4 regions of the Paenibacillus sp. NRS-1781 genome follow, and region 1 is predicted to be linked to each of the others. Evidence: riboswitches for the same ligand, from Rfam matches in the RefSeq annotation. Region 1 holds a riboswitch; each other region holds the start of a gene.
The links. A riboswitch is a leader RNA that binds a small molecule or an ion and turns the genes downstream of it on or off. The one in region 1 is predicted to bind cobalamin.
Positions count from the first base shown of each region.

Region 2: another riboswitch for cobalamin. It lies ahead of ACIFO6_RS05325 (hypothetical protein); the one in region 1 lies ahead of ACIFO6_RS07730 (ABC transporter substrate-binding protein).
Region 3: another riboswitch for cobalamin. It lies ahead of ACIFO6_RS15570 (ABC transporter substrate-binding protein); the one in region 1 lies ahead of ACIFO6_RS07730 (ABC transporter substrate-binding protein).
Region 4: another riboswitch for cobalamin. It lies ahead of metE (5-methyltetrahydropteroyltriglutamate--homocysteine S-methyltransferase); the one in region 1 lies ahead of ACIFO6_RS07730 (ABC transporter substrate-binding protein).

Region 1 is NZ_JBITPI010000020.1:70,637-76,191, reverse strand. It holds gene cbiB (adenosylcobinamide-phosphate synthase CbiB) at 1-961, shown strand, start outside; gene ACIFO6_RS07735 (histidine phosphatase family protein) at 961-1,755, shown strand; cobalamin riboswitch at 1,879-2,096, shown strand; gene ACIFO6_RS07730 (ABC transporter substrate-binding protein) at 2,303-3,307, shown strand; gene ACIFO6_RS07725 (FecCD family ABC transporter permease) at 3,304-4,350, shown strand; gene ACIFO6_RS07720 (ABC transporter ATP-binding protein) at 4,347-5,213, shown strand; gene cobT (nicotinate-nucleotide--dimethylbenzimidazole phosphoribosyltransferase) at 5,288-5,555, shown strand, end outside.
Region 2 is NZ_JBITPI010000015.1:143,795-149,349, forward strand. It holds gene cobK (precorrin-6A reductase) at 1-394, opposite strand, end outside; gene ACIFO6_RS05315 (sirohydrochlorin chelatase) at 391-1,494, opposite strand; gene cobJ (precorrin-3B C(17)-methyltransferase) at 1,590-3,428, opposite strand; gene ACIFO6_RS05325 (hypothetical protein) at 3,557-3,781, opposite strand; cobalamin riboswitch at 3,743-3,926, opposite strand; gene ACIFO6_RS05330 (TIGR00730 family Rossman fold protein) at 3,984-4,538, opposite strand; gene ACIFO6_RS05335 (uroporphyrinogen-III synthase) at 4,709-5,554, opposite strand.
Region 3 is NZ_JBITPI010000043.1:52,160-57,714, reverse strand. It holds gene ACIFO6_RS15585 (hypothetical protein) at 1-275, opposite strand, end outside; gene ACIFO6_RS15580 (hypothetical protein) at 383-1,198, opposite strand; partial or broken gene ACIFO6_RS15575 (purine permease) at 1,416-1,670, shown strand; cobalamin riboswitch at 2,377-2,574, shown strand; gene ACIFO6_RS15570 (ABC transporter substrate-binding protein) at 2,780-4,363, shown strand; gene nikB (nickel ABC transporter permease) at 4,379-5,308, shown strand; gene nikC (nickel transporter permease) at 5,324-5,555, shown strand, end outside.
Region 4 is NZ_JBITPI010000015.1:169,468-175,022, forward strand. It holds gene ACIFO6_RS05435 (AbrB/MazE/SpoVT family DNA-binding domain-containing protein) at 129-599, shown strand; gene ACIFO6_RS05440 (anaerobic ribonucleoside triphosphate reductase) at 858-2,807, shown strand; gene nrdG (anaerobic ribonucleoside-triphosphate reductase activating protein) at 2,804-3,301, shown strand; cobalamin riboswitch at 3,486-3,681, shown strand; gene metE (5-methyltetrahydropteroyltriglutamate--homocysteine S-methyltransferase) at 3,842-5,555, shown strand, end outside.

The sequences.
Region 1 (5,555 bases):
CTTGATGATGATGGCTGCATATCTTCTGGACAGGCTGATCGGTGATCCGAGGTGGTTGCCACATCCGGTCATCGGCATGGGACATGCCATTTCTGCCTTGGAAAAGGCGATTCGCCGCCGTGTTCACAGTGACCGTGGTTTGAAACGCGCTGGCTTGCTGCTGCCACTGATTGTGGTGGGCGGCTCCTTCGTGTTTGGCTGGGCGTTACTGTGCTTGCTTGCCTGGATTCATCCGTGGCTGTCTATCGGCGCGGAAATGGTGCTGATCGCCACCACGATTGCTTCCAAAGGACTAAAGGACGCCGGAATGGCGGTGTATCGCGAATTGAAGGCGGGTGACCTGCCTGCGGCACGCCGGGAGCTGGGGATGATCGTCGGGCGGGATACGCAGCAGCTTGATGAGCCTGAGATTGTACGCGGTACCGTCGAAACGGTGGCTGAAAACATCGTGGACGCGATTATTTCCCCGCTTTTTTATGCCCTGATCGGGGGAGCACCCTTAGCTCTGGCTTATCGTGCCGTGAATACCCTCGATTCCATGGTTGGCTACAAAAATGAAAAGTATCTGCATTTGGGCTGGGCCTCGGCACGTCTGGATGATGTGGCTAATTACATCCCAGCACGCCTGACAGCCGGGATGCTGGTAGTAGCGGCGTGGATTTATCGGTATGATGCCAGACATAGCTGGCGTACGGTTAGGCGAGATGCGCGGCTGCATCCCAGTCCGAACAGTGGCTTTCCAGAATCAGCAGTTGCGGGTGCGTTGGGGATTCGCCTCGGGGGCTATAATGTATATCATGGCGTACGCTCTCTCCGTGCATATATGGGAGAGCTGGTGCGACCGATGGAGCCGGAGGATATCCGACATACGATTCGGCTGATGTTTGCCGTGTCCAGTATGTTCGTGGGATTGTGTCTGTTCGTGTCCGCCGGATGTTATGCACTGGGGTGGACGCAGTGATGAAGCGTGACGCACCGAACACCAGCAATAGAGCAGGAAGTGATGTGACCTTGAAGCATGATTTTACAGAACACCCGCCATGGGATTTGGAGCTTGTGCTGGTACGTCACGGCACAACCTTATGGAACAGGGAACGTCGATACCTGGGGCACTCTGATCTGGGCTTGCTGCCAGGAGCAGAGCAGGAATTAGAGCCTTTGCGGGAACAATTACAGACACATTCCTTTGCCCGAATCTATTGTAGTGACTTGATACGTTGTCGTCAGACCTTGCAGATCATTTTGCCAGAATCGGAACTGAAACCAGATAATATGTCTGCTTGGTCTGTCATCATGGAACCACGTCTGAGAGAGCTTCATTTTGGGGAATGGGATGGAAAAACGTATGATATGCTCAAAGATGTGGCATTGTACCGCGTGTGGATTGATGAGCCGCAACGGGTTACGCCGCCGGGTGGAGAGCCCTGGAAAGACTTTGTGAACCGTCTTGGTGAATTTCTTGACTCTTTGTATGAGTGGCGCAAAATGATGGAGCTTCAGAAAACAGGTTTGTCCGATGCCCCACCTTCTGTTCTGGTCGTCACGCATGGTGGAGTGATTCGTCAGTTGGCTTGTATGCTGGTACCAGGTCATGATTTTTGGAGCCTGAATCCGAAGCCGGGAGGGGCCATCAGGATTCGGTTGAGTTTGGCACAAAAGCCATTTGCAGATTTAACCGCCACCCGTTCTACAGCAACACATCCAGATTTGGCTACAGGGCACAAGTTCACCGGATGGCTGGTGGATCAGAACTGACTGCGTATATACTTCTCATGATCACAGACATAGGGCAGGTAAACAGGCGGTTTGGGTTGTAAGCCAGTCTTTTTTAACCTATAATCATCAAGTAAAAGAACGGCTTGACCAACACTACATCAAATATCCAGCAGACGAGGTCGGTGCAGTGGTATGAAACCCTCGGATTCATATCGGTGCGCTGTTAAAAGGGAAGTCGGTGTGAATCCGGCGCGGTCCCGCCACTGTAAATGGAAAAATGCCAGTCCGCTCTGGTTTATGTGCCACAAAGCATATGAAGGAGCAACAGGCTGTCGCATATTTCTGTAAGTCAGGATACCTGCCCGTCCGCCTGTCACCATAGTCCTTCGAGGAAAGGATGACGTGTTCGCAGTGACTGTCCATGCGGAAGAAACTGCCGCCTGCGTACGATCTGCGCTAACGTGACCCCTGTGTCCTTATCTGAGGATGCAGGGGTTTTTTGAAAGGAAAAGAAGGCTGGATTTAGAGATATCGGATGATGTTCAAGTGACGCTTTTAAAAGAATTTATATGGAGGGGTGCAAATCATGGCAGGGAATAAAATAAAGGTCTGGACTACAGGCTTATTGGCTCTGGTCTTGGCGGTTGTGCTGAGTGCATGTGGAGCTAACGGAAAGAACGCTGAAAATAAAGGGGATCAAGCCTCACAGCAACCGGGACAGACGGCAACCGCTCAGGAGCCTCCGGGCAAAACGGTCTACCCGCTGACCATTAAGGATGCGACCGGGCAGGAGTTTACGTTCAAAAAAGCGCCGGGTAAAATCGTTTCCGTCTCCCCGGCTGAAACCGAGGCGCTGTTCGCCATCGGACTGGATAAGGAAATTGTCGGCGTATCGGACTATTCGGATTACCCGGAAGCAGCTACGAAGAAGCCTAAAGTGGGCGGCATTATGAAGCCGAATGAAGAGGAGATCATTGCAGCGAATCCAGAAGTCGTTTTTGCAGGCATATCACTCAGTGAGCAGGCTACGACCAAGCTGCGCGACCTGGGAATTATAATTTTTAAAACCGAGCCGAAAACGGTTGAGGATGTCATGGCTAATATTGAACTATATGGGAAAATTACCAACCATCAGAAAGAAGCGAGAGCGGTAACCGACAAGATGAGAGCCGATGTAGCGGAAGTGAAAAACGGTGTTAAAAATATCGGTAAAGGGCAAAAGCTGAGAGTCTACGTCGAATTTTCACCTGGCTGGACGGTCGGCAAGGGCGAGTTTATGGACGAGCTGATTTCTTTGGCGGGCGGCGAAAATGTGGCTGCAACGCAAAAGGGCTGGTACCAGATCAGTGAAGAAAATATTATTGCGGCCAATCCGGACGTCATTTTATACAGCAAAAATGTCAAGGACGACAAAACAGGCCAAACGCTCGGCGATATCATCAAAGCCCGTAGTGGATGGGATCAAATATCGGCTGTTCGTCTCAACCGTGTGTTTGCCGTGGATGATAATTTGATCAGTCGTCCGGGTCCGCGCGTAACGGAAGGTCTCAAGGCAGTGGCCAAGGGCGTGTATCCTGAAATTTTCAAATGAGTCGTAGACTGATCGGCTTTGGAGGGGCAGGTCTTGCCTTATTGCTGCTGACACTGCTGCTCTGTCTCGGCATCGGCTCGGCCAAGCTTCCCGTCAGCCAAATCGCGGGTATTCTGGTCAACCATCTGCCGTGGTTGGGTGAGACGGTTACACCGGATTGGAATCCATCCACAGAGCAGATTATTTTGAAGGTCAGACTGCCGCGTGTGTTACTGGGTATGCTGGTAGGCGCAGCGCTTGCGCTGGCGGGAGCCGGATTTCAGGGCGTGCTCCGCAATCCGCTGGCTGATCCTTACACGCTGGGGGTATCCTCGGGGGCCTCGGTAGGGGCAGCGGTACTGATTTATTGGGGGCTTCAATTTTCATTTGTAGGGGTATGGACACTGCCGCTGGTGGCGTTTACGACCGGAATGCTGACGTTGTGGATGGTGCTGACGCTGGCGAGGGAAGGCGGCAAAATTCCGACGCAAAGTCTCATTTTATCGGGCGTGGTGATGCAATCCTTTCTGGGAGCCGTCGTTTCCTTTCTGACAGCCATGTCGAAGGAGACGGTTAATGAAATATTGTACTGGACCATGGGAAGCCTCAGTCTGCGCGGCTGGTCGTATACAGGCATTCTTTTACCTTATGTGGTCATTGGGCTAGTGTTTCTGTGGAACCGGGCGCGAGTGCTGAACATTCTGGCCTTGGGTGAACGTCAGGCGGCTCACATGGGGGTTCATGTCGATGCAACGAAGCTATCTGTTCTGATCGTATCCACGCTGCTGACAGCCGCGGCAGTCTCGGTATGCGGAGTGATTGGCTTTGTGGGACTCGTTGTACCGCATATTATCCGTCTGGTGACGGGCCCCGACTATCGGATGATTGTTCCGTTATCCGCATTGGGCGGGGCTATTTTTATGGCTTGGGCCGATACTGCGGCGCGTACATTGCTGGCTCCGACGGAAATTCCCCTTGGTGTCATGACCGCCTTTGTTGGCGCACCGTTCTTCGCATATCTCCTGTACCGGAACAAGAAGTTGCGCAGGGGGGGATTGCTGTGAAAGATGCAAATGAACCACAGGAGACGCGGGTCCGAGCGTTAGAGATTGCCAGTCTGACTCGTGATTTTGGGGAATTCCATGCGTTGAAAAATATAAGCTGGAGCGTGGATGAAGGAGATTGGTGGGGCATCATCGGCCCGAACGGGAGTGGAAAATCGACGCTGCTGCATTTACTTTCCGGTGTGGATCACCCGACTTCGGGCAACGTTCTTGTATATGGTAAAAGGGTCAGCAGCTATGGCAGAAAAGAGCTTTCCCGTCTTGTAGCTGTACTCCAGCAGGAGGGGCTCCCCCCGGTGGGTTACACGGTAAGGGAAGTCGTAGAAATGGGACGCTTTCCCCATCAGGACTGGTTTGGTAGAGAAAAGGTGGGTAAGGAAAAAGGGATGGACCCGGGAATCATTACGGATCGTGTGCTGGAGAGGCTGGATCTTACCGACTTGTCGGACAGGTCGTTAGACCGTTTGAGCGGGGGACAGCGGCAGCGCGTGGCTTTGGCGAAGGTGATGGTGCAGGAGCCACAGATTTTGCTGCTGGATGAGCCTACAACCTATCTGGATTTACGCTATCAGCTTGAATTTATGGAGCTGCTGGCGGAATGGCGGCGGGAAACAGGTGTGACGATTATATCTGTTCTGCATGATCTCAATTTGACTGCCCAGTTTTGTGATGATTTGCTTGTGCTCAAGGACGGGATGGTTGAAGGGTTAGGAGCTTCGTCAGAGCTGCTAACAGAGGAACGAATTCGCCATGTGTACGGTGTTGAGCCTGTGATGCTGCCTCACCCGGATAGTGGTGTGCCGCAGCTTTTACTGCGAAGACGTGCAAGGGATGTATCTGGTCAGGGTGAACGACTTGATTGAGTCAAGTGCTGAAGCAACAGAATTTACGATGAGATCACTAAACACATATGTATACGGAGCAGGGAGTGGAAGGCATGAACGAAAAATTACAGCAGTTAATAGACAGCATCGCACAGCCGGATGGGGCGACAGCCTTGGAGGCTTCGCAGCATCTGGATCAATTAACGAAGCCACCGGGAAGTCTTGGAAAGCTGGAAAGTTTGGCTATACAGCTGGCAGACATTACGGGGGTGGACAAGCCTGAGTTTGACCGTAAAACCGTTATGGTGATGGCTGCGGATCATGGTGTGTGTGTAGAGGGGGTCAGCGCCTTCCCGGCTGAGGTTACACAGCAAATGCTGT
Region 2 (5,555 bases), on a different contig from region 1:
TAAGCATTACTGAGCCTTTGAGCTGCTTCGCTTCCAATGCGGCTTCCTCATAGGAGGGTACGATATGAAGCAGGGGATGATTGTCATACACCAGCCCTGCCCGCTCGTAGCGAACATAAGGAACCCCAGACTCGCGGGCGGCTGTCATGGCATTCGCATGAGCTTCTTCTGCAAAAGGATGACTGGCATCCACGATGGCCTGCACTCCCTGTTCCCGAACCACCGCTGCCATTTCATCGGCTGTCATTCGACCTGTACGTACGTCCAAACCCACTTCGGACAGGCTGTTTGCCGCGCTTTCTGTTACGACGGAGGCCAATACCCTGAAGCCGTTGTCACGGATTTGCAGCGCCAGTTCCCGAGCATCGCTCGTTCCGCATAGCATAAAAATCATGAGCCACTCACCTGCCCGCTGCCTGAAATCCCGCTTCCGCTCGCAACAGACGGCGCATGTGTAGGATCGTGGTGGTGTTCATGATCATGGTCATCATGGCTGTGCGCATGTACATGCTCGTGCTTGTGGTCATGGTCGTGATCATGCGAGTGATCCTCATGATGATGCTCGTGTCCATGTGCATGGTGGTCATGGTCGTGATGATCATGATGATCGTGGTCATGTCCGTGATCGTGATCATGGTCGTGGTGATGATGGTGATGCTCCTGCGCCTCCAGACGGAACTGGCAGTTATCGCAATTGGCCATAACCTTGCCGACTAAACCTTCATTGGCACGCTCCAGCACCAGCTCGACCAATTGAGGATGGAACCCAATATATCCGCCCATTTCCACGTGTAATTCAGGATGAGACTCCGCAAATTCCTCTGTCATTTCTCGGATACGCTTAATCAGCACACCTGTGAATAGAAAGTATGGAAGCACGATGATTTTTTTGGCACCTAGACGTAGACAACGCTCCAAGCCATCTGGAAATGAGGGTTGTGTCACACCGATAAAGCTGCTCTCCACCCACGTATACGGGAGTTTCTCCCACAGCATACGGGTAATTTTGAAAAAGTCGCTGTTCGCATCCGGATCGCTGCTTCCGCGTCCCAGCACTAGCACAGCCGTTTCTTCATCCGTCACCTCGGCAGAAGCCTCCACAGCGCTATCCATACCGGCTGGAACCGCAACCGGACGGGCCTCTTTCAAGCGGCTTTGCAGAATGCTGACGATTTTTTCGTGAACGCCAATCGGACGTCCGTATACAAATTCCACCTGCGGATATTTCGCCTTTGCCCGGTCAATCGCCATCGGAATATCAATTTTGGCATGTCCCGCTGCGAACAAAATAATCGGAACAAGCACAACACGCGTCGCCCCTTGCTCCACACACGCCTGCACACCCTCAGCAATGCTGGGCCGTGTCAGCTCCAAAAAACAGGTTTCCACACTCATATCCGGCACCCGATCTGCCACCGCCTGTGCAAATTCCAGCAGCTCCCGGTTCCCCTCCGGGTCCCGACTTCCATGTCCAACCAACAATATTGCATTCACTACTGTATTTTCCTCCTCATCAAAATAGGGATAACCTGCAAGACGCCCTATTTTATCTATATGCTTACATCCATAAAAACAGGCTTTCTAGCCCATTAATCACCACAGACGGCATTCACTTCCACTATTGCAGGCGCATCTTCATGCCGAAAACCCGCTACAACACCTACACGTTTGAAAAATTTATGAAAACGCTCGTTTGGATGCCCTTTTTCCTTATATTCAGCGATGACATTCTCAACGATATCCGTAATCTGATCTCCCGGAATGCCCTCCGCTACAGGTTGAGCGGCATGAGCGTTGCGACCAAATTTTTTGCCGCCAAGAAACAGATCGTATCCTCCCTTGCGGTATACGATTCCGATATCCTCCAGCACTGCCCCATAGCAGGCCATACCACAGCCGTTCAAGGCAATGCTCGTTTCCTTGGGTGCCTGCAATCCGCCCAGTACAACCTGTAGATGCTCTGCCACAGGCACAGCGTCATCCTTCTCCATATTGCAGAAGTCGCACGCCTTCACCTTAAACACATCGCCAATCGGCATCACGATGAATCGTTCATCACGCAGCCGCCCTACCAGCTCCTCCGGATCTGCGCATGGCACGCGCAGCACGATCTGGTGATCCGGCGTATACTCCAGCTCGCCTTCATCACCCGCTACCTCCGCGAGCAGCGCCATCTGGCGAGCGGTGAACTTTTTGTTTCCCACGCCGGGGGAAACGCCCACCTCAAACAGCGCAGGCTTGCCAAAGCTGCCTGTCGCTGTCCCGGCCGTAGCCACTGCTCCGGCCACGGCTGCCGTTCCGGTGGCGCTCACGACGGGCGCTTGCCCGCTCCAGCGTGCGCTCGCTTCGCCCGGCAGCTTGCCGCCCGCAGCGAGGCGGCTCAGCGCCTCCGCTGCCAGCGCTGCCGGGGCTGCACCGGCTTGCGCCGCAGACGGCGCGGCCTGCACGGCAGCCACCACTTGCGGGCGTGCCTGCGTGGCAACCGCAGCAGCACCGCTCGCGGAAGGAGCGGGCGCGGTCCCGCCAGCTCCCGCAGGGGCTGGTACTGCGGGAGCTGCGCCTGCCTGCGACGCATTCAACGCGCGATCCTCTTGCGCGCCCAGCGACCACGGCTCCGCTTCCGTGCGGAGCCGCTGATGCGGCTTGAGCGCCTGCTCGGTCGCACCCAGCGTATACTTGCGCTGATACCCGCGTGGCGTCACGATCAGACCGTCATACACCATCGTCGAGGAATTGCCTATAATGACAGTCGTCAGCATGCCAATGTCATGGTTCAGCATGTCCTCCAGCGTCGTCACTATTACTTGCTGACGGTCACGGTAAGCACTCTTGACCAGCCCAACCGGAGTCTGCGGATCACGGTAACGCAGCAAGATGGACTGCGTCTCAACAATCTGGCGTGTACGTCGGCCACTCCGCGGATTGTACAATGCAATGACAAAATCCGCCGAAGCTGCCGCCTCTACACGCTTCACAATCGTTTCCCAAGGGGTCAAATGGTCACTCAGACTGATCGTGCACGCATCATGCATGACGGGCGCACCCAGCAGCGAAGCACAGGACTGAATCGCCGATATCCCCGGCACGACTTCTACCTCAACCCCGTCCTCACGGCGCCAGCCCTTTTGCATCAGCACTTCGTACACCAGCCCCGCCATACCATATACGCCTGCGTCTCCACTGGAAATGACGGCTACCTTCTTACCCATCTCCGCCTGTCGAACCGCCTCCTGCGCACGGCTCACTTCCTCCGTCATGCCTGTGCGTACAATCTCCTGTCCATTCAACAACGGACGGATCAGATCCACATAGGTGTTGTAGCCAATAATGACCTCACTCTCGGCCAACGCGTCCAGCGCCCGTTTGGTGATATGTTCCATATCCCCCGGTCCGAATCCAATCACGAGCAATTTTCCTAATGGGCTCATCGTTATCCTCCCTCTTAAATCTATGCCATGTTTTCCATACTTCTATCTATTTCACTTGTATATGGACATCCTGTAACTCAAAAAAACCCATCCTGCCCGGATGGGTTTCCTATGTACGCATCGTATCATCAGACGGACACAGCATAAGAAGACACTTCTTGTCTTCCGCCATCGTGCCGTTGCTTTCCATCTGCCTGTTCACGCTTGAAACGCTTCTGCACGTTCTGATCCACGCAAACCTGTAACCAACATGGAAAAAGCAGCGTGCGCCTGATTTCCTGATTTCGTACACCCATCCTCTCCGCGAAGGTTAACGGTGCATACAGATCAAGGTAGGTCTCCTGGCTCGGCATCAACAGATTTTTTCGTCTTCCCCGTTTTCTCACGAGTGACGTCTGAAAAAATCCTCTTCCTTACAGTGGCGGGACCGCTCGGGACTTGCACCCGATTCCCTGTTACCCTTCGCTATCACAAAGGCACCTTGTCTGTCCGCTATTTGATTATGGGTCTTATCATAACCTTGGCTTAATCAGTTGCGCAAGCATGAAAAACGCTTTATTTCAAGTTCTCTGCCTTATTTTTTAACATATGCAACAATTCGTCCGGGTCCGCAGAGATACTCAACAGCGTTGGATGGTCAACTCCGGTAAAGCCCTCCCGCACACTATGACGCACCATTTCCTCCAACGGGTCAAAATATCCGTTCACATTCAGCAGCCCGATGGGCTTGCGATGAATGCCGATTTGCGCCCAGCACAGCACCTCAAATAGCTCCTCAAAGGTTCCCAATCCGCCCGGAAGGGCAATGAATGCGTCAGCCTTTTCGCTCATCACCGCTTTGCGTTCATGCATGTTCGCCACCTCAATAAATTCAGTAATTCCCCGGTGAATAATCTCTGCATCGAATAACAGGGTTGGCATAATCCCGGTGACCTGACCGCCCCCTGCCAGCATCGCATCCGCGACCTCGCCCATCAGCCCCTTGCTGGAGCCTCCATAGATTAAACGGACCTGATGTCTCGCCATAGCCTCTCCAAGCTTGCCTGCCTCCTGAAGATATACCGATGAATGTCCGGGCCTGGACCCGGCAAATACACAAATGGAATTCATAACGTCTCAGCTCCTGTCCTGGTATCCGCATCGAGGCTTTTTCATTATATTAAATAAATATTTTCCCTATAACAAAAACTTCTGTCGATGCATTTCCAACAAAAAAAGATAAAGACCCTGTAGGCCCTTATCTTCATTTTACCCTTTATCCCAAGGATATGGGGAAGTTTTCAGCTCACTACTTCCAGGCCGCAGCCGTGCGCCGAAGCGCTATGCTCAAAATATCTTCCCAGCTCCACCATCATCGCGCCCATGCGTTCCTCCACTGGAAACACGATCCGTTCGATCCCTTCCTCCAAAATGGACTGCGCCGTCACCTTGCCTACCGACACAGCGATCACATCCTGGCGAAAGGCTTCCAGCACATCCTCCATCTGCTTCTGTTCCCTCGCATATTGAGCCAAAAAGCGGATCTGCGGACCGCTGGTGAACGTAACTGCATCCACATTGCGGTTCAGGATATCCTGTAGCAATGCTTGCAAATTTGCCTCCTCCGGCGGAATATGCTTATAGGGAAGCACCTGCCGGGTAACGGCGCCTTGCTCGTCCAGCCACTTCACCAGTCGGGGAGCCGGATCACCATGTAGCTGCAACAGCACTTCCTTCCCCTTCAGATCATATGGGGCAAAGGCCTGCGTCAATCCGATCAAGCTTCCGTCCTCGTCCCGTACAGCTGGCGTAAAGCCACGCTTTTTGAGTCCATTGACCGTTTTGTAGCCCCGTGCTGCAATGTTCGAGGAATGCAACAGCTCCATAATCTGTTCTGCTACTCCCATATCCTCCGCCATATCGAATAGTGCCTCCAGCCCCATGCCTGTCGTGAAAATGTTCCAGTCCGGCGGCTGCTTCACCCACGATACAATAGCGTTACGCAGCTCGATATCGTCCAGAAAAACTGTGCCCTGGGCCGGACGCAGCACCGGCTCGCCCCCCATTTTTGTAACCAACAGCGCCATTTCGTCTGCTTTACGAGGACCGGCAAGGGCGACTCGCTTGCCTGCCATGCGTTGGGCCATC
Region 3 (5,555 bases), on a different contig from region 1:
TAAGGAACATCGGCCAGCTTCATCATTTTTTTGCTGCTCAAATCATACGTCATGACCCGCATAACCATACCTTTATCTGTATTTTTCCCATTCACATATTCTGTATAGGTCATGGATAGATATTGGTCTTGTTCGACTGGAGCTGTCTTTTCGCCTGATTGGATCTGTTTCGATGGAATTGATTCTGCTGCTGGAGTAGAAGATGGAGAACAGGCAGATAACAGAGCTGGAACGAGTAAGGAAAGTATAATTAAGCGAAAGCTGCTTGTTTTCAAAAGGAAACATCCTTTCTAAGATGAGGGATTTACTAAATCCATTATGATAAATTAAAAAAAGGGAAAAGGACAGGGTGTAGGCCCTATCCTTGTTTCACATGAAGAGATTAGAACGCATAAAAATATTTTCCTGAAAATGAGAGAGACGAACTCCATGTCAATCCCAAATCCTGTACACCAGTTTTCCAAATATCAATAACGGCATCCGGAAGGCTTCCGTTATCAGCTTTAATAAAGTTAGCAGCGATATCATTATCTGTATTTCTTACGGCAATTCTTGTTCCAAACTCTGGATTATCAATAGCCCCTTTTGTTGCACAGTCGCCTCTTTTTAGTGAATTGGAATTTTCACCAGTTGAGTCCGTAAAGTTTGTCCCTCTACCTGTGCCTTGAACCTTGCCGCTCGATTTTCCGGTAATGACGATTTCATTATTATGTGCTCCGTATGTATAAGTCCCTGGTGCTTTGCGTGTTCCACGTGGTAATGCCTGAAGTGAAACATTATTAGTAGTAATCGCATTTTCCTTTTGATCAGGCAAGATAATATCTTTGATATAACCTTCACCATCATAAATTACTTTTAGACCAGGCTGAGGGTCAGGGTTATCAATATGATATACCGGCAGTGATTTGGCTTCTTCTTTGATTTCCTTAATCATTGCTTCTTCTTTTTCTAGCTCAATTTGTTGTTCAGCAGTGAGTGGGGCAATAGCAGCTAGAGATTTTTGTGGTTCAGGTACAGGAGTTCCTTTTTCTACTACAACCATGTTATTGTTCTCATCATATTGGATGATTGTACCCGCTAACATTTGGTCAGGGATTTTTTCTCCTTTCTCAGCATGGGAGATTGCTGGACTAACGATTCCCCACGAGATGAATAACGTTGTAGCCAGAATTGCTTGAGGAAGAAACTTTACCTTCATAACAAACCGCCTCCTTGAAATATTTGTAAATCCATAGATAGCATAAGTGAGCTTACAAACTATGTCAACCTTTTAATGGAATATATGAATATATTTATCTATATTTTGTGTCTGCAAGAGTCCATTAGTCGGATATGAACTACATTTATTGACAGCCTTGCATTGAAAATCCATTTTCTTGATTCTCGCCGTATCGTTTAAATTTAAAATATTGCGCATGTCTATTTTGTTAGAGGTGGATTTGCAGAAGGAAAGCAATCTGCTGATCGCGGCATGTAGCATTGCGGTGGGCCTCGGCTCTGTCGTGCTGCCCCAAATGTTTGACCAACTGCCGAGCTTTGCCAAAATGCTGCTGCAAAACGGTATCGTATCCGGCTCGATTACGGCGATTGTCTTGAATATCGTTTTAACGAAAAAACAGGGCGAATGGGTCAAAGGCGGGAAGGTGTCAGAGGTTCCGCAGAAGGTTTAACGATTAGGATTAGATAAAGACCGCGGGAGAGAGGACGTAAGCCTATTTTTCCGGCTTTTTGGCATAGAGTTATTGATAAAACCCCCTTCCTGTATGAAGATCGGGGTTTGAGATTCTATTAGAAGAATTTGCTAGAGTGATAGGCGAGGTCATGGTATAATCTACCTTATGGATTTTGAATAGTGGTGGATGTTTTCAGACCACGGCGCAGCTTCCCGAAAGGGGGTGAAGCCGATGGTCAACCTTGTGTCGTGCTACGATGTGTTGCGTTGGATGGTTACGTTACTAAGCCTGGTGTTTAGTATTCGTAAACTTTATCGCTGGCTACGTCGGAAATTTCGGAACAAGCGAAAACCCACCGTGTAATTAGGTTAGGCGCCTAACGGTGGGTTTAGCTACGCATTTAGCGCGCCGTGATGATCCACAGCCTTTCAAGTCCTAAGAGTCTTTGCCGTTGGTAGCGGCGAAGGCTCTTTTTAGTATACGGACACGGTGGTTATCTCTATACCTAATTTTATCACGTCCATTGCGTGCATGCAACGCAAAGTCATAGCCTTGATCCTTGCCGTATCGTTTAAATTTAAAATATTGCGCAGCATTTGTTGACAAGCCTGTAACAACAAAATAAGATAGTCCTAATTCGTAATATAGAGGAATAAAGGAAGAAAACAGGTGTGAACCGGACTTTCCACTTACAGGGTTTCGCTGAAATCATGTAGATGGCTGTTGTGCGTGTTCACTTAAAAGGGAAGTTCGGTAGATTCCGACACGGACCCGCCACTGTATACAGGCATCAGCAGGGAATTGCTGTAGCTTTCAGAACAGCCACTGGAACTGTGAGGAACCGGGAAGGCCTGAGAGATAAGCCTGAAGTCAGGAGACCTGCCTGTTTTAACATCACTGTCAGACCCACGGGATGCTGGGGAGGTGGTTAGGCGTGCTGCATACAGAATGTCTGAAACCGATCCGATCCCCTTGTTTTTAGAGGGTGAAGAGGGTGAGCTTAGGCATTTGATCATGAAAGCATTTCTGACTGCTGATCAAGCGGTCGGGGATGCTTTTTTCGCGCTAGGTATTTGTGAATGACAAGACAGAGGGGGATAAATAAGATGATAAGCAATCGTAAAAAGCGTTCATGGTTTATATGTACAGGGGTGATGCTGCTGCTGGCAGTTATGGCTCTGGGGGGATGCTCGACAACTAGTAAGACGGCGGATAGCCCCAGCAAGGGCGAGAACACATCCACACAACAGGCTACAGCAGATAAGAAACTGGTGATGGCGTATACGTGGAAACCGTCGGGCGTTGACCCGCACGGAGACAATAGCTGGGATGTCATGCGGTCCGGCGCAGGTGAGACACTTGTCCGTTTGAATGAAAAGCTGGAGCCAGTGGCTTGGCTGGCCAAGGAATGGAAGCAGGACAGTCCCACAGTTTGGACGTTCGGCTTGCAGGATAAGGTCACTTTTCATGACGGAAAGAGTATGGACGCGGAAAGTGTGAAAGCTTCCCTGCTGCGCTCCATCGAGAAAAGCCATTTGGCAAAGGATTTGCTAGACGTAAAGTCGATTGATGTAACTGGGCCGCTGGCGTTGAAAATCACGACTAACCAGCCCAATTCAGCGCTGGTGTCCAATCTGGCTGATCCATCGACGATTGTGCTGGATGTAGCGTCTATGAAGGATGAGCAGAGCTACCCTGCGATGACAGGTGCTTTTAAAATTAAAGCGTTCAACAAGGATCAGTCCTTGGTCGTAGAGCGTTATGACGGATATTGGGGCGAGAAGGCCCGGCTGGCTGAAGCAACGATGAAGTTCATTACGGACGGCAATTCACGCCTGTTGGCGCTGCAATCTGGCGAAGTAGATGTAGCGACTGATATTCCGGTGGATAACGCGGAGGTATTAAAAAAGAACGATAAGCTGCAAGTGCTGTCGGCTCCCTCTTTGCGCACTCATATGATCGTGTATAACATGGAGTCGCCTGTGTTCAAGGATGCCGCGAACCGCAAAGTAGTGGACAGCCTGATACCACGTGCATCCATTGTGAGTGCGATCATGAGAGGCTATGGTACGGAGGCAAGCAGCCCATTCCCGAGCATTCTCCCCTTCGGCAAGGTGGAACGTAAAGTGCTGGACGGAACGGCAGGGCAGTTGTTGACGAAGGACGGCTGGCAAAAGGATGCCCAAGGTACATGGACCAAGCAGGGCAAGCCGTTCGAGGTTACGTTGCTGACCTTCCCTCAGCGTCCAGAGCTTTCGGTCATGGCTGAGGTGATTCAGAGCCAACTGCTGAAAGAGGGCATCCAGGTGAAGATCCGCAAGGTGGAAAATATCGACGAGGCGCTAACCAAAAACGATTGGGATTTTGCCATGTACAGTATGCTGACTGCCCATACGGGGGAGCCGCAATATTTTATGGACATGTTTTATTCCTCTAAAAGCGAGGCCAATGTAAGCCGTTATGGTTCCAAACCGCTGGAGAACCTTCTTGGCAGCTTGAAGCTGGCGAAGGATACAGCACAGCGTAATGCCGTGACATTGCAAGCGCTGGATATCATTAATACCGATTTGCCGCAGTCGTTTATTGTTCACCCTGATAATGTATTTGGGGTGAAAAAAGGGGTAGAGGGCTTTACACCGCATCCGATTGAGTATTACTACATTACGGCGCAATCCGATATTGCGGAATAACGGACTGGATACCCTATGATTCGTTTTATTCTGGAACGTGTGGCGCAACTGGTCATTATTGTGTTCGTTGTATCCACGCTGACATTTGTGCTGATGAGGCTGGCTCCCGGCGACCCTGCTACCATTCTGCTCACCGCGCATAATGTGCCTGCCTCTGAGGAGGCGTTGACGGCGCTGCGGAAGGAGCTGGGCTTGAGCGAGCCGCTTCATATTCAGTATGTAAACTGGCTGCGTGATGTGTTCACAGGGCATTGGGGCACCTCCTATGTATCCAAGGAGTCGGTGCTAACCGAACTGTGGAACAGACTGCCTGCTACCGTGGAGCTGGCCTCGGCGGGCTTTGCCGTCATGACGTTGCTGACTCTTGGGATGGGGCTGGCTGCCTCGGTAAAATCCAGCGGTTGGCTGGATCGTCTGGGAAGGCTGTTTGCACTGCTCGGATCGTCCATCCCCTCTTTTTGGCTTGGCTTTCTGCTGATTTACCTGTTCTCCGTCCGTTTGGGCTGGCTCCCGTCCATGGGTCGGGAAGATTGGACTCATTTGGTACTGCCAGCGCTGACCCTTGGGGCAGGTTTGGGGGCTGTGCAAGCCCGTGTACTGCGTGCCCAAATGTTGGAGCTGGGTGACCGGAATTTTGTGAAGGCGGCGAAGGCCAGAGGCTTTTCCCGTACGTATGTTTTGTTTTTTGAGATATTCAAGCATGCGATTTTGCCGATCATCACGTTGTTAGGCACGAATTTGTCATTTATGCTGGCGGGCAATGTCATCGTAGAGACGATTTTTTCATGGCCGGGTTTGGGCAAGTATTTTATAGACGCGATTACGCAGCGGGATTATCCGGTGATTCAGGGGTATGTTATTTTTGCTGCATTTTTAATTGTAGGTGTTCAGTGTTTGGTGGATTTGGTCCAAACGGCTATAGATCCGAGGCTGCGTTTGCGTTAGGGGAGGAAGTTGAAAATGAAAAACATGCGGCTGTCCTTCAAAGGAAGCTTACTGACAGGAGGCGTAATGCTGGGCCTGATCGTACTGCTCGGATTGCTGGCTCCATGGGTTGCCCCTCATGATCCTCTCAATGTCAATCTCCTGAAGCGCCTGGAGCCGCCCAGCCGGGAATATCCCTTCGGTACGGACCATTTGGGGAGGGATGTGCTGTCACGGCTGATTTACGGGATTCGGACCAGCGTACTGA
Region 4 (5,555 bases), on a different contig from region 1:
TCTTAGCCAATCTACCTGGTGAGTAACAGTGCGTAAATTAAAAAAATTGTATATTTTCTTCAATAAACAAAGCAAAAAATAATATTTTTTGGTATAATCAGGATATATAATCAAAGGAGGAAGGGTTTATGAAAAATACCGGAATGACACGGCCTCTGGATCAATTGGGGCGAATCGTGCTTCCCAAGGAAATGCGCACCACGATGGATATCAATATTGGTGATTCGCTCGAATTTTTCGTGAATGAAGAAGGATTTGTATTAAGGAAATATACAGGTGTATCCTGCAAATTTTGCGGCACAGTTGATCATTTGACTTATTTTCGTGATAGCTTTATTTGCGCCGATTGCATTCAGGTATTAAAGACAGAGGAAAATGTACATCCCACCAGCACTGAAGCCATCCAGGCTCAAGAGCATACCAAGCCGGTTCGTAACTATACAACCTGGCAGCCTAAACAATCCAGAATCCAGCAAGGAGAAATGGTAAAAAAGCTCCGAAAGCTGATTCAGGAACATCCCAACCTGCCGCAAAAGATATATGCCGAAATGCTCGATATCTCACAAGGCCGGGTGTCCCAACTGAAAAAGCTGCTTTAGATTATTCAGCAATTTTATTGTTTTTTGTCAAATATCCGATCGTCAGGTGTAGAATAAGGAGCGTATTCGTTGATATGTTCCTAATTTCCACCTGACTTTTTTGTGTGTTCTCCCCCTTATCAACGTGACAAAAATCACATACTCTCCATCCATCCATATATACAATATATAGACTGAAACAAATGTTTAGTACATGATATCGTCAATATATTGTTTTTTGGAGAATAATATATATTTTACTATATGGAGGTTTTTGCAATGAAGGTGTTGGAGGAACATCAATTATACAGCATCGGCGAGCGGGTCATTGGCGCACAAGACTTGGACATGCTGCGGGAGAATGCAAATTTGAATGGAGAATCGTTCAGCGGCAAAATGAGCAAGCTCGGCTCCGAGTACGCCAAGTGGTATGCGCGGCTACGTGTGCTTCCGTCTGAACTGACGGACGCGATTGACCGTGGATATGTATATGTTCACGATTTGGACCAATATGCGCTCGGGACTACGAACTGTATCTTTATTCCCTTTGGCCGCTTGTTGCAAGATGGTTTTAATACAGGCAACGGCTCTGTGCGCACACCACAAACTATTATGTCTGCTATGGCACTGGTGGCTATCATATTCCAGTCTCAGCAAAACAGCCAATTTGGAGGTGTCTCTGCCAATAAAATAGACTGGGACCTTGCTCCTTTCGTGGCCCGCTCCTTCCGCAAGCATCTGCGCAAGGGACTCCGTCTGTTCGGAGAAAAAATAGAATCCGCCCTGCCTAATGACGAATTACATATAGCCAACAGCCTATTACATGAGGTCTGCCCTCGTTCATACGCATTCGCACGCGAAGAAACGGAGACGGAAACCCGGCAGGCCGCCGAATCCCTTATTCATAACCTGAATACCATGAGCAGTCGGGCAGGTGGACAAATTCCGTTCACCTCACTGAATTACGGGATGTGTACTTCTGCTGAGGGGCGACTAGTTACACTATCCTTGCTGGAGGCCACTATCCGTGGCTTGGGCAGCGGGGAAACCCCTATTTTCCCACAGCATATTTTCCAATGCAAAAAAGGAATCAATCAGGCTGAAGACGATATCAACTATGACTTGTTCCTGCGGGCAGTAGAATGCTCCAGCAAACGTATGTATCCTAATTTTGTCAATGTGGATGCTACCTTCAACCTGCCCTATTACCGCGCAGATGATCCGGATACCATTATTGCGACGATGGGCTGCCGTACCCGTACCATTGCTGACCGTTTCGGCAGAAACCGTCAAAGCGGCAAGGGTAATCTCTCATTCAATACGATTAATTTGGTGCGTCTTGGCATTGAGTACGGCATTTGCACAGGCAAGCGCAAAATACCTGACCGGGATGGCTTTGATACCAGACTGGAAGAGGTTATGCGCATTGCTGTGGACGGACTGATCCATCGCTACCATATACAGACCAGCCAGCCGGCAAAAGCCTCAGACTTTATGATGCGCGAAGGGGTATGGGAAGGCGGAGAAGAGCTGGAGCCGGATGAACAGGTGGGAAGCGTACTAAAGCACGGTACGCTTTCTATGGGATTCATCGGGTTAGCTGAGTGCATGAAGGCACTGTACGGCAAACACCACGGGGAGGATGACGCTGTATACCGCGAGGCGCAGCGAATCATAGCTTCCATGCGTGTCTACTGCGACCGGATGAGTGAATTGCATAACCTTAATATTACGCTGTTCGCTACGCCTGCCGAGGGTCTATCCGGCAAATTCACGTTGCTGGATCAGCGTGATTTCGGAGTCATTCCCGGTGTGAATGACCGTGAATACTACACGAATTCTTTTCATATTCCCGTGTACTATACGCTTCCGGCTGCCCGTAAAATCAGCCTCGAAGCCCCATTTCATAATCTGTGCAACGCTGGTGCGATTTCGTACATCGAGCTGGATGGTAATGCGCGGAATAACCCGGAGGCGTTTCTTAAAATTGTACAATACGCGCTCCATCAGAACATTGGGTACTTCTCCATCAATCATCCGGTAGACCGTTGCACGGAATGCGGCTACGAGGGCATTATCGGGACAAGCTGTCCCCAATGCGGTGCTGATGAAGAACATACGCATTTTCAGCGTTTGCGCCGGGTAACCGGATATCTGACAGGTGATTATACCGTTCGCTTCAACGCCGCGAAACAGGCTGAGGTGCGCGACCGGGTGAAGCATCGGTGAATTTATGCGGCTACATTCCTGAATCTCTGAACGAAGGGCATGGCCTGCGTACCGTCGTATTCATTAGCGGTTGCCGCCATGCCTGCCCCGGCTGCTTCAATCCCTCGTCATGGAGCTTCCGCGCAGGTGAACCGTTCACACTGGAGCGACAGCAGGAAGTCATCCGTGACATCGCAGATAATCCACTGCTGGACGGGTTAACCCTTTGCGGCGGAGACCCTTTTTTCTCGGCATCGGAATGCTCGCAGTTTGTGCACGACTTCCGCGCAGCCTGTCCTGACCGAACCGTGTGGGCCTATACCGGCTTTGACTATGAGGAGCTGCTTACGGATCAGGCCCGCCGGGAGCTGGCGCTGCTATGCGATGTGATTGTGGACGGCCCTTTTGTAGAACAGCAAAAGGATCTTACCCTTCCCTTCCGGGGCAGTCGCAATCAACGACTGGTGGATGTGAAGGCCAGCATTCAGGCAGGATCTATAGTTACATTAGCCTAAGGCGATGTTATACTCGCATGAGCTGTTATGCCCTAAGACAAGTCCTTTCCCTACGGGGGAAGGTTTGTCTTTTTTTGCATGTAGTTCATTTTAGGTTTAAACAGAGTTTATATTGCGTATCCTGCAAGTTTCACTTATGATGGTGAACAAGTATACGAGTGCATAATTATTCGTCATACCATAATCACATAGCTTGGAGATAGGTGTCTGTTCTATTCAGTTCAGGCTTAAAAGGGAAGCTGGTGCAAGTCCGGCGCGGTCCCGCCACTGTAAACGGGGAATTTTCAGCTGTTGATACACCCACTGGTCCACAGACCGGGAAGGAGCGCTGAAAGTCATGATCCGTAAGTCAGGAGACCTGCCTATTTCAACAACATCGCAAGTACCTACGGGAGATAGGGAGGTGTTAAGAGCAGTCGCCGAATTTTCATTTTTTAAATAACGGAGGCATTCTTTCCCCTACTCATTTTTAACTCCGGGGAGGAATGTCTTTTTTTGTACGCAAAAATAAACTGGCTACCAGCCTGGGAGGAAAAGTATATGTCATTTACCGAATTGCCTGAGTTGTCCGGCTTGATCAGCAGTAACCTGGGATATCCGCGTATCGGAGGAAACCGGGAATGGAAGAAAGCACTGGAACGCTTCTGGAACGGCAGCATGGATGAAAGCGAATTGCATACCGAGATGAAACGATTGCGGTTGGAGCATCTGAGCAAGCAGCGCGACAAGGGAATTGATCGAATTCCTGTCGGAGACTTTTCCTATTACGATCACATGCTGGATACATCCGTGATGTTCGGTCTGGTGCCGGAACGGTTCAACTACCGTCCCGAGGGACCTGTTCCCCTATCCGTCTATTTCGGGATAGCCCGTGGACAAAAAGGTGCCACCGCCAGTGAAATGACCAAATGGCTGAATACCAATTACCACTACATCGTACCGGAATTGGCAAATGCAACTCCGGTGTTCACCGAGAATAAGCCGTTGCAGGCTTATCGTGAAGCGAAACAGGAACTAGGTATTGAAGGTAAACCCGTCATGATCGGTCCTTATTCGTTCGTTGCTCTGTCCAAAGGCTATGACCGTAAGGATTTGGCCGCGATCATACGAAGCTTCCTGCCACTGTACGCCCGCGTCCTGTCTGAGCTGGCTGCGGAAGGCGTTCAGTGGGTGCAGGTAGATGAGCCTGTCTTGACCACCTCATTCCCGACAGAGGATTTGGACATTATTCAGGAGGCCTATGAGGCTCTGGCCCAAGCTGCTCCATCCTTAAATATCGTGCTGCAAACCTACTTTGGCAGTCTGGATCATTATGAGCGCCTGTCCACGCTCCCGGTACAGGGAATAGGTCTTGATTTTGTGCATGATGATGGCGAAAACCTGCAACATGTACTACGCCATGGCTTCCCCGCAGGGAAAACGCTGGCCGCTGGTGTTATTGACGGGCGCAATATATGGCGCTCCGATCTGAACACCGTAGCTGCGCTGCTTGGACAACTGGCAGAGCAAACCACCGCTGGTCAGCTCATCGTGCAGCCATCATGCAGTCTGCTGCACGTGCCAGTCCGCCTGGAAGCAGAGCACAAGCTGGACCGAGAGCTGGTGCAAGCGCTGGCCTTTGCCGATGAAAAGCTGGAAGAAATCGCAGCTTTGACCGCTGCGCTTGGCAAACGCGAACCCTCGGCAATTGCCAAGCTTGAGCAGAGTGCAGACGCGGTAGCCCGCTTCAACAGCTCGGCGGCACGAGTACAGACGACTGCCGATATGGAGACTCTGCTGGCGAAAGAGCCACAGTCACGCAGCGTTCCCTTCGCTGAGCGTCGTGTGATCCAGCAGGACAAGCTGAAGCTGCCTCCACTGCCTACGACGACGATTGGCAGCTTCCCGCAAACCGCAGAGGTTCGCAAAGCCCGTCTGCACTATCGCAAAGGGGAATGGTCTGCCGAGCAGTATCGGACGTTCATTCAGCAGCAAATCAAGGAATGGATTGATATTCAGGAGAACATTGGCATTGATGTGCTCGTACACGGGGAATTTGAGCGGACAGACATGGTTGAATTTTTTGGCGAAAAGCTGAAAGGCTTTGCCTTTACACAAAACGGGTGGGTGCAGTCCTACGGCTCCCGGTGTGTTAAACCGCCGATTATATACGGAGACGTGTCGTTCGATCAACCCATGACTGTGGAAGAAACGGCCTTTGCCCAATCGTTGACCTCCAAGCCAGTCAAAGGAATGCTGACAGGTCCGGTAACGA